2 regions of the Massilia sp. BKSP1R2A-1 genome follow, and region 2 is predicted to be linked to the other one. Evidence: predicted binding sites of a transcription regulator. Region 2 holds the regulator's gene; the other holds the start of a gene.
What was found. Region 2 encodes NrdR, which represses ribonucleotide reductase genes. Its sites were predicted from a motif close to CACNANATNTNGTG; they were not measured.

Region 1 (4,366 bases), on a different contig from region 2:
CATCCGGGTGTTCCCGGCGCGCGACGCCGCCGGCCGCATCGAGCTGCACGTGCAGGACGACGGCCCGGGCATCACGCCGGAGGTGCGCGCCCACCTGTTCGAGCCCTTCTACACGACTTCGAGCAAGGGCACGGGCCTGGGGCTGTATCTCGCGCGCGAGCTGTGCCTGAACAACGACGCGAAGCTCGACTACGAATACCGCTTCGACGCCGCGGCCATGGGGCCGCGCAAGGCGAGCGGACGCTTCGTCATCAGCTTCGCGCAGCCGGCCTGAAAACCGGCCGTACCGTATATATATTAGAGAGAACCATGGCCGCACCCCGCATCCTCGTGGTCGACGACGAAGCCGACCTGCGCGAACTGCTCGAGATCACCCTGCTCAAGATGGGGCTGGACGTCGACAGCGCCGCCACGCTGCGCCAGGCGCGGTCCCTGGTGGAGGAGCACGACTACGCCCTGATCCTGACGGACATGCGCCTGCCCGACGGCCTCGGACTGGAGCTGGTGCGCGAGGTCGCGGCATCGAACAAGGCCGCGCCGATCGCCGTCATCACGGCCTACGGCAGCGCCGAGAACGCGGTGGTGGCGCTCAAGGCCGGCGCCTTCGATTACATCTCCAAGCCGGTGGCGCTCGACGCGCTGCGCGTAATGGTGCGCTCGGCGCTGAAACTGTCCGAAGCTCCACCGCTGGCGCAGGACGGCGCTGCTGCCGGCTCGCGCATGATCGGCTCGTCGCCCGCCATGCAGTCGCTGCGCGCCCAGATCGGACGCCTGGCGCGCTCGAACGCGCCGATCTCGATCACCGGCGAATCGGGCAGCGGCAAGGAACTGGCCGCGCGCGAGATCCACGCCCAGAGTTCGCGGGCGTCGAAACCGTTTGTCGCCGTGAACTGCGGCGCGATTCCCGAAACCCTGATGGAAGCCGAGTTCTTCGGCTACCGCAAGGGCGCCTTCACCGGCGCCTCGGACGACCGCGACGGCTTCTTCCAGGCGGCCAACGGCGGCACCCTGATGCTGGACGAGGTGGCCGACCTGCCGCTGCCGATGCAGGTGAAACTGCTGCGCGCGATCCAGGAGCGGCGCGTGCGCAAGATCGGCGCCACCGTCGAGGAACCGGTCGACGTGCGCATCATCAGCGCCACCCACCAGGACCTGGCGCGCTGCGTCGAGCAGGGCAGGTTCAGGCAAGACCTGTTCTATCGCCTGAACGTGATCGAGCTCTCGCTGCCGCCGCTGCGCGAACGCATCGACGACCTGGCGCCCCTGGTCGACGCCATCCTGGCGCGCCTGGCCGGGCCGGGGCAGGCGACCCTCGGGCCGGGCGTGCTCGATGCCCTGCGCGCCTACTCCTTCCCGGGGAATATCCGCGAGCTGGAAAACGTGCTGGAGCGGGCGCTGGCCTTCGCCAACGACGGCGTGATCGAAGTCGGAGACCTGTCGCTGAAGGCGGCGCGGCCCGGTGACGCGGTGGTGCGCGAGCCGGCGCCGATGACTGCCTCCGTGACGCCCGTCGAAATCGCGGTGGAACTGGAGCCGGCGCCGGCGCCGGCGGCCGAACCGGCGCCGGTCGCGCCCGGACTCGGCCCCAACGGCCTGCCCGGCAACCTGCCGGAGTACCTGAGCCAGGTCGAGCGCGACATCATCGGCCGCGCGCTGCAGCAGACCAATTTCAACCGCACCCAGGCCGCGGCCCTGCTGGGGATCAGCGTGCGCCAGTTGCGTTACCAGATGCAGAAGCTCGAGATCGTCGCGCCGGAAGACAACGCCTGAACTCTTCCGTACCGTAGGGCGGGCGGGTCTCCCGCCCACCCTACGAAAGGCAGAGCCGCACGTGTCATCATGTTGTCTTTTCGCCAGCGCAAAATGCCCCACTTTAATGCACCGGGCATCGCTTTGATGAAGGCTTGAGCAGCGTCCGTGGACAAGGTTAGCACTCACTCACCGCATATCGCCCATCGTGAAGGACGAACTGCATTGTCAAGCCCATGCACCAAAAAAAACAGAAAAAATTGCGAAGCTATTCACTTGCCCTGACCTAGGTCAGGCACTACAATTAGTCTTAACTCAAGATCGGACACTAGATATAGTGGTAGTGGACTAGAAGTAACTAGGGTCACGTTCGACTTGAAGCTTGCTCTGCAAGCCACTGATTCAACAGCGATTTCTAACCCTGCCGCATTTTCGCCTGCGTGGTTGCCAGTGAGGCAACCCGGCTGGCGGGGTATCGCTTTGCTTAAATTTTGTCAGGTTAACAAGCCTGGCTGAAGACAAACGACGGCAGGTACCGCTGCTCACTGGAGGCTCAATGCAAACAGCACAAGACATTTCGATCAATCCGCACGTCACCCCAGGCGCGCCGGCAGGCGCCACGCCCGCAGAGATCGTCGCCCGTGGTGACTATCGCGTGATCCGCCGCAACGGCGCCGTGGTGGCCTTCGAGCCGCACAAGATCTCGGTCGCGATGACCAAGGCCTTCCTCGCCGTCGCAGGCGGGCAGGGCGCGGCATCGGCCCGCATCCGTGAACTGGTCGAGCAGCTGACCGGCAACGTGGTGGCCGCCCTGGTGCGCCGCCAGCCGAACGGCGGCACCTTCCATATCGAAGACGTGCAGGACCAGGTCGAACTGTCGCTGATGCGCTCGGGCGAGCATGACGTCGCGCGCGAATACGTGCTGTACCGCGCCAAGCGCATGGAAGAGCGCAAGGCCGCCAAGGAAGCCCTGGGTGGCACCGCCGTGGCCGCGCCGCAGATCAATGTGGTCGACGGCGGCCAGCGCCGCCCGCTGGACGTGAACGACGTCCACGCCCTCGTGAACGCCGCCTGCTCGGGCCTGGAAAAGCACGTCGACGCCGACGCCATCGTCGCCGAGACCCTGAAGAACCTGTACGACGGCGTGCCGGTCGAAGAGCTGTACAAGTCGGCCATCCTGGCCGCCCGCGCCCTGATGGAAACCGACCCGGCCTACAGCCAGGTCACCGCACGCATCCTGCTGCACACCATCCGCAAGGAAGTCTTCGGCCACGAAGTGCCGCAAGCCGGCGCCGCCGCCGAATACATCACCTACTTCCCGCAATACATCGCCAAGGGCATCCAGAACGAGCTGCTGGACGAAGAGCTGGGCAAGTACGACCTCGAGCGCCTGGCCAAGGCCATCGTCGCCGACCGTGACCTGCAGTTCGGCTACATCGGCCTGCAGACCCTGTACGACCGCTACTTCCTGCACGTGCGTGAAACCCGCATCGAAATGCCGCAGGCCTTCTACATGCGCGTCGCGATGGGCCTGGCCCTGCGCGAAGCCGACCGCGAAGCGCGCGCCATCGAGTTCTACAACCTGCTGTCGTCCTTCGACTTCATGAGCTCGACCCCGACCCTGTTCAATTCGGGCACCCGCCGCTCGCAGCTGTCGTCCTGCTACCTGACCACCGTCGGCGACGACCTGGAAGGCATCTACGATGCGATCAAGGAAAACGCACTGCTGTCGAAGTTCGCCGGCGGCCTCGGTAACGACTGGACCCCGGTCCGCGCACTGGGCTCGCGCATCAAGGGCACCAACGGCAAGTCGCAGGGCGTGGTCCCCTTCCTGAAAGTGGTCAACGACACCGCCGTGGCGGTGAACCAGGGCGGCAAGCGCAAGGGCGCGGTCTGCGCCTACCTGGAAACCTGGCACATGGACATCGAGGAGTTCCTCGACCTGCGCAAGAACACCGGCGACGACCGCCGCCGCACCCACGACATGAACACCGCGAACTGGATTCCGGACCTGTTCATGAAGCGCGTGATGGAAAAGGGCCACTGGAGCCTGTTCTCGCCGAGCGAAACCCCGGACCTGCACGACCTGGTCGGCAAGGCATTCGAAGAAGCGTACGTCGCCTACGAAGCCAAGGCCGCACGCGGCGAAATGACCGTGTACAAGAAGGTCGAAGCGCTCGACCTGTGGCGCAAGATGCTGTCGATGCTGTTCGAGACCGGCCACCCGTGGATCACCTTCAAGGACCCGTGCAACATCCGCTCGCCGCAGCAGCACATCGGCGTGGTGCACTCGTCGAACCTGTGCACCGAGATCACGCTGAACACCAGCGCCGACGAGATCGCCGTCTGCAACCTGGGCTCGGTCAACCTGCCGCAGCACATGAAGGGTGACGGCCTGGATCACGCCAAGCTTGCCAAGACCATCCGCACCGCGATGCGTATGCTGGACAACGTCATCGACATCAACTACTACGCCGTGGACAAGGCGCGCAATTCGAACATGCGCCACCGCCCGGTCGGCATGGGCATCATGGGGCACCAGGACTGCCTGCACATGATGCGCGTGCCGTTCGCCTCGGACAAGGCCGTCGAATTCGCCGACAAGTCGATGGAAGCC
Region 2 (4,366 bases):
GTGCGGCGCGCGGCCAGGATGGCGCGGTGGCCATTGCTCACAAAAATGCGCGCCATCGCGGCGCCGAAGCCGGCCGAGGCGCCGGTAATCAAGACGATCATGGGTGGTCCCTGGAGGAGTGATCCGAAAATTGTAGCCGAAACGGCCACATCTCCGCTGGCGGCCGGCCTGGCGCCTGCGTCTTGTTAGGAAGACAGCAGTTTCCTTGCCCTAAGGAGCGTAGATCACATACAATTTGGTGAATTTACGTCTCACGTAACTGGCGAAATGCCGGGCGCGGCGCTGTTTCGCCACGACTGGCCAAGGTGGACATCCACCGGGGAACGTGAGGCATCACCGCCGTTCGCCTGGGCAGCCATCGACGGAACGCTTTGAGACGCGTTCGGCGGGCGCTTGTCCTGGGGCCCGCCACATACGCACTGTCAACGCTGACCGTTGCCTGGTATTTCTCTCGATTGGAGTTTTACATGTTTGCAAAAGACCATACGCTTGCCAATGTCGACCCGGAACTGTGGGATGCCATCCAGAAGGAAAACGTTCGCCAGCAAGACCACATCGAACTGATCGCCTCCGAGAACTACACCTCGCCGGCCGTCATGGAAGCGCAGGGCTCGCAGCTGACCAACAAGTATGCCGAAGGCTATCCGGGCAAGCGCTACTATGGCGGTTGCGAATACGTCGACGTCGCCGAGCAGCTGGCGATCGACCGCCTGAAGCAACTGTTCGGCGCGGAAGCCGCCAACGTGCAGCCGAACTCCGGTTCGCAGGCCAACCAGGGCGTGTTCTTCGCCATGCTGAAACCGGGCGACACCATCATGGGCATGTCGCTGGCCGAAGGCGGCCACCTGACCCACGGCATGGCCCTGAACATGTCCGGTAAATGGTTCAACGTCATCTCCTACGGCCTGACCGAGCAGGAAGACATCGACTACGACGCCATGGAACGCCTGGCCCGCGAGCACAAGCCGAAGATGATCATCGCCGGCGCCTCGGCCTTCGCCCTGCGCATCGACTTCGAGCGTTTCGCCCGCATCGCCAAGGAAGTCGGCGCCTACTTCATGGTCGACATGGCCCACTACGCCGGCCTGATCGCCGCGGGCGAGTACCCGAACCCGGTGCCGCACGCCGACTTCGTCACCTCGACCACCCACAAATCGCTGCGCGGTCCGCGCGGCGGCATCATCCTGATGAAGGCCGAGCACGAGAAGGCCATCAACTCGGCGATCTTCCCGGGCATCCAGGGCGGTCCGCTGATGCACGTGATCGCCGGTAAAGCGGTCGCCTTCAAGGAAGCGCTGTCGCCGGAGTTCAAGGAGTACCAGAAGCAGGTGGTGAAAAACGCCGCCGCCCTGGCGAATACCCTGACCGAGCGCGGCCTGCGCATCGTCTCGGGCCGTACCGAGTCGCACGTGATGCTGGTCGACCTGCGTGCGAAAGGCCTGACCGGCAAGGAAGCGGAAGCCATCCTGGGCCAGGCACACATGACCTGCAACAAGAACGGCATTCCGAACGATCCGCAGAAGCCATTCGTCACCTCGGGCATCCGCCTCGGCAGCCCGGCCTTCACCACCCGCGGCTTCAAGGAAGAAGACGCGGTCAAGGTCGGCCACCTGATCGCCGACGTGCTGGACAACCCGCACGACGCCGCGACCATCGAGCGCGTGAAGGCCGAGGTCAAGGTCCTGACCGACAAGTATCCGGTCTACGCGAAGTAAGGCAATCCGGGGCTGCGCTGTGCAGCCCCTTTCAGGAAGCACCCGGCGCCCATGAAATGTCCCTTCTGCCAGCATGAAGATACCCAGGTCCTCGACACGCGCGTGTCCGAGGAAGGGGATGCCATTCGCCGGCGCCGGCGCTGCGCGAAGTGCGACAAGCGCTTCACCACCTATGAGCGCATCGAACTGTCGATGCCGATCCTCGTCAAGAAGAACGGCAGCCGCACGGAGTATGCGCCGGCCAAGCTGCGCGGCAGCCTGATGCTGGCGCTGAGGAAGCGCCCGGTCGCCGCCGAGGCGATCGACACGGCCGTCGCCACCATCGAAGAAAAGCTCCTGACCAGCGGCCGCCGCGAAGTCGACACCGGCTACGTGGGCGAACTGGTGATGCAGGAACTCAAGCGCCTCGACAAGATCGCCTACATCCGCTTCGCCTCGGTCTACAAGAACTTCGAAGACCTGGCCGAGTTCCAGGAAGCCTTGGCCGAAGTCGGCCACCCGCGAAAATAATCTCCGCCTCCGTGTTCTCGTAGGGTGGGCCTGGGCGGCCCCGCGAGTCCTCCGCCCACGCGTTCGACTCCCCGTCGCATAGTCGCAGAGCACGCCTCAGCCCAACAGTTCCCCGATCACGCTTGGCCCATCTCATGGCCGGCTCCGGCTCCCCTGATAACTTCACAGCTCGTCACTGGCAGGTAGATTTGAACCTGCCGGTCCGTCAACGCTGTCGCGAGATCGGGAGGGTGCCGTGCGTGTCCGGGAACGAGGCTTCACACTGGTCGAGGTGCTGGTCGCCCTGTTCGTGCTGGCCGTGGGCATCGTCGGCGCCGGGGCGGTGCAGATCACGGCGGAGCGCACGCGCCAGCAGGCCAGCCTACGCTCCGAGGCCGCCCAGCTGGCCAATGCGCTGGCCGCGCGCATGCGCGTCAATCCGGCCATCGCCACGCTGCCGGACGGCGCCAATCCCTACCTCTCCTTTCAGTACGACGCTGCGGAAAGCATGCCTGCCGCCGCTGCGCTGTGTTTCGGCGGCAGCAGCTGCACGCCGGAGGCGCTGGCGCAGTTCGACCTGCACGCGCTGCGCCAGGCCCTGAGCACGCAATTCCCGCGCGGGCGCATGCTGGTGTGCCGGGATGGTTCGCCCTGGGACCCGGCCGCCAATGCCTACCGCTGGGACTGCGACGGCGCCCCCGATGCGCTGCCGGTGGTGAAGCTGGGCTGGCAGGGAACCGGCGATGGCCCCGGCTACGTGATGGTGCTGCAATGAGAGGGCGTGAAGCGGGCATGACGATGGCCGAGCTGCTGGTGGCCATGAGCGTGGGCCTGGTGGTGCTGCTGGCGGCCGGCAGCCTGTTCATCTGGGCCAACCGCGCGTTTGCCGCGCAGCTGGAAACCGCCGCCATGGACGATGCCGGCCGCTACGCCCTGGAAGTCGTCGCGCGTGCGGTGCGCCAGTCGGCCGCGGCGGACTGGGAGCGCGCGAGCAGCGGCCCGGATCCGGCGGCGCCCGGCGCGCTCGCCGGCCTGGATGCGCGCAGCGTGCCGCGCACCGGCCACGGCATCGACAACGCCTCGCCCCTGGCCGTCAACGGCAGCGACGTGCTGGCGGTGCGCTTTCCCGGCAGCGGTGCAGCGCCCAGTGGCGACGGCAGCAGCCTGGATTGCGCCGGTTTCAGCGTCCACCGCGACGAGGAAGGCTGGAGCATCTTCTACGTGGCGCGCAACGCTCAGGGCGAAGCCGAGCTGCGCTGCAAGTACCGGGGCAGCAGCAACTGGTCGTCGGACGCCGTGGTGGGCGCCGTGGACAGTTTTCAGCTGCTCTACGGCGTCGACCTCGACGGCGACGGCGCGCCCGAGCGCTACCTGAACGCCAGTGCGGTGAGCGAGCTCGATGCCGGCCTGGCGCTGGCCGGCGCGACCGCCGCCGAACGCGAGGCCGACCTGCGCAAGCGCACCCACTGGAAGAAGGTCTCCATCGTGCACGTGGCCTTGCTGCTGCACGGGCCCGTGAGCAAGCTGGAAAGCACGCGCCATGTCGTCCACGACCTGTTCGGACCGGATTACGGCGCGGCGCAAGGCGCGGACGACGCCGGCACGCGCCTTCCCGAAGCGGTGCTGGCGGCAAGCAGCGTGCGCGGCGGCAGGCCGCGGGATGGCAACAGCGGCGATGCACGCTACCGCAAGGTGTTCGCCACGACCGTGGCGCTGCCGGCGCGGGCGAGGTGAGGGCGCGATGACGGCACGCGACTTCATGCGGTCCCGGCAAAGGCGGCAGCGCGGCGTGGCCCTTTTGACCGCCTTGCTGTTGATGCTGGCGGTGCTGATGACGGGCATCGCCGCCGCCCGCGCCGCCATCGCCTCCGCCCGGGTCGCCGGGCACGAGCGCGACCGCATGCTGGCCCTGCACGGCGCCATGGCGGGGCTGCGCGACGCCGAGCACGATATTGAAGGCGGTCTGGATCCCGGCTCGGTCCGGGCCGCGGCGCTGGCGCAGGCGGATCCTGCCGCCTTTGCCGACGGCTGCCGGGGTGGCGCGCCTTTCGGGGGACTCTGCCGCCATGCAGCCGGGGAGGAGATCCATGCGGTCCTGGCCGATCCGGAAGGGCCGGGCGTCGTGCTCGGCGCCTTCAGCGGGGTGACCATCCCGACCGGCG

Region 1: a site for NrdR is predicted at 2,076-2,089, ahead of ACQ7JA_RS08045 (ribonucleoside-diphosphate reductase subunit alpha). Genes of this name have one in related genera too.

Annotation. Positions count from the first base shown of each region.
Region 1 is NZ_JBOBRE010000004.1:143,129-147,494, reverse strand. It holds gene ACQ7JA_RS08055 (sensor histidine kinase) at 1-274, shown strand, start outside; gene ACQ7JA_RS08050 (sigma-54-dependent transcriptional regulator) at 310-1,770, shown strand; gene ACQ7JA_RS08045 (ribonucleoside-diphosphate reductase subunit alpha) at 2,306-4,366, shown strand, end outside.
Region 2 is NZ_JBOBRE010000001.1:291,295-295,660, forward strand. It holds gene ACQ7JA_RS01265 (SDR family oxidoreductase) at 1-101, opposite strand, end outside; ZMP/ZTP riboswitch at 246-360, shown strand; gene glyA (serine hydroxymethyltransferase) at 468-1,715, shown strand; gene nrdR (transcriptional regulator NrdR) at 1,767-2,225, shown strand; gene pilV (type IV pilus modification protein PilV) at 2,461-2,979, shown strand; gene ACQ7JA_RS01285 (PilW family protein) at 2,976-3,938, shown strand; gene ACQ7JA_RS01290 (pilus assembly protein) at 3,946-4,366, shown strand, end outside.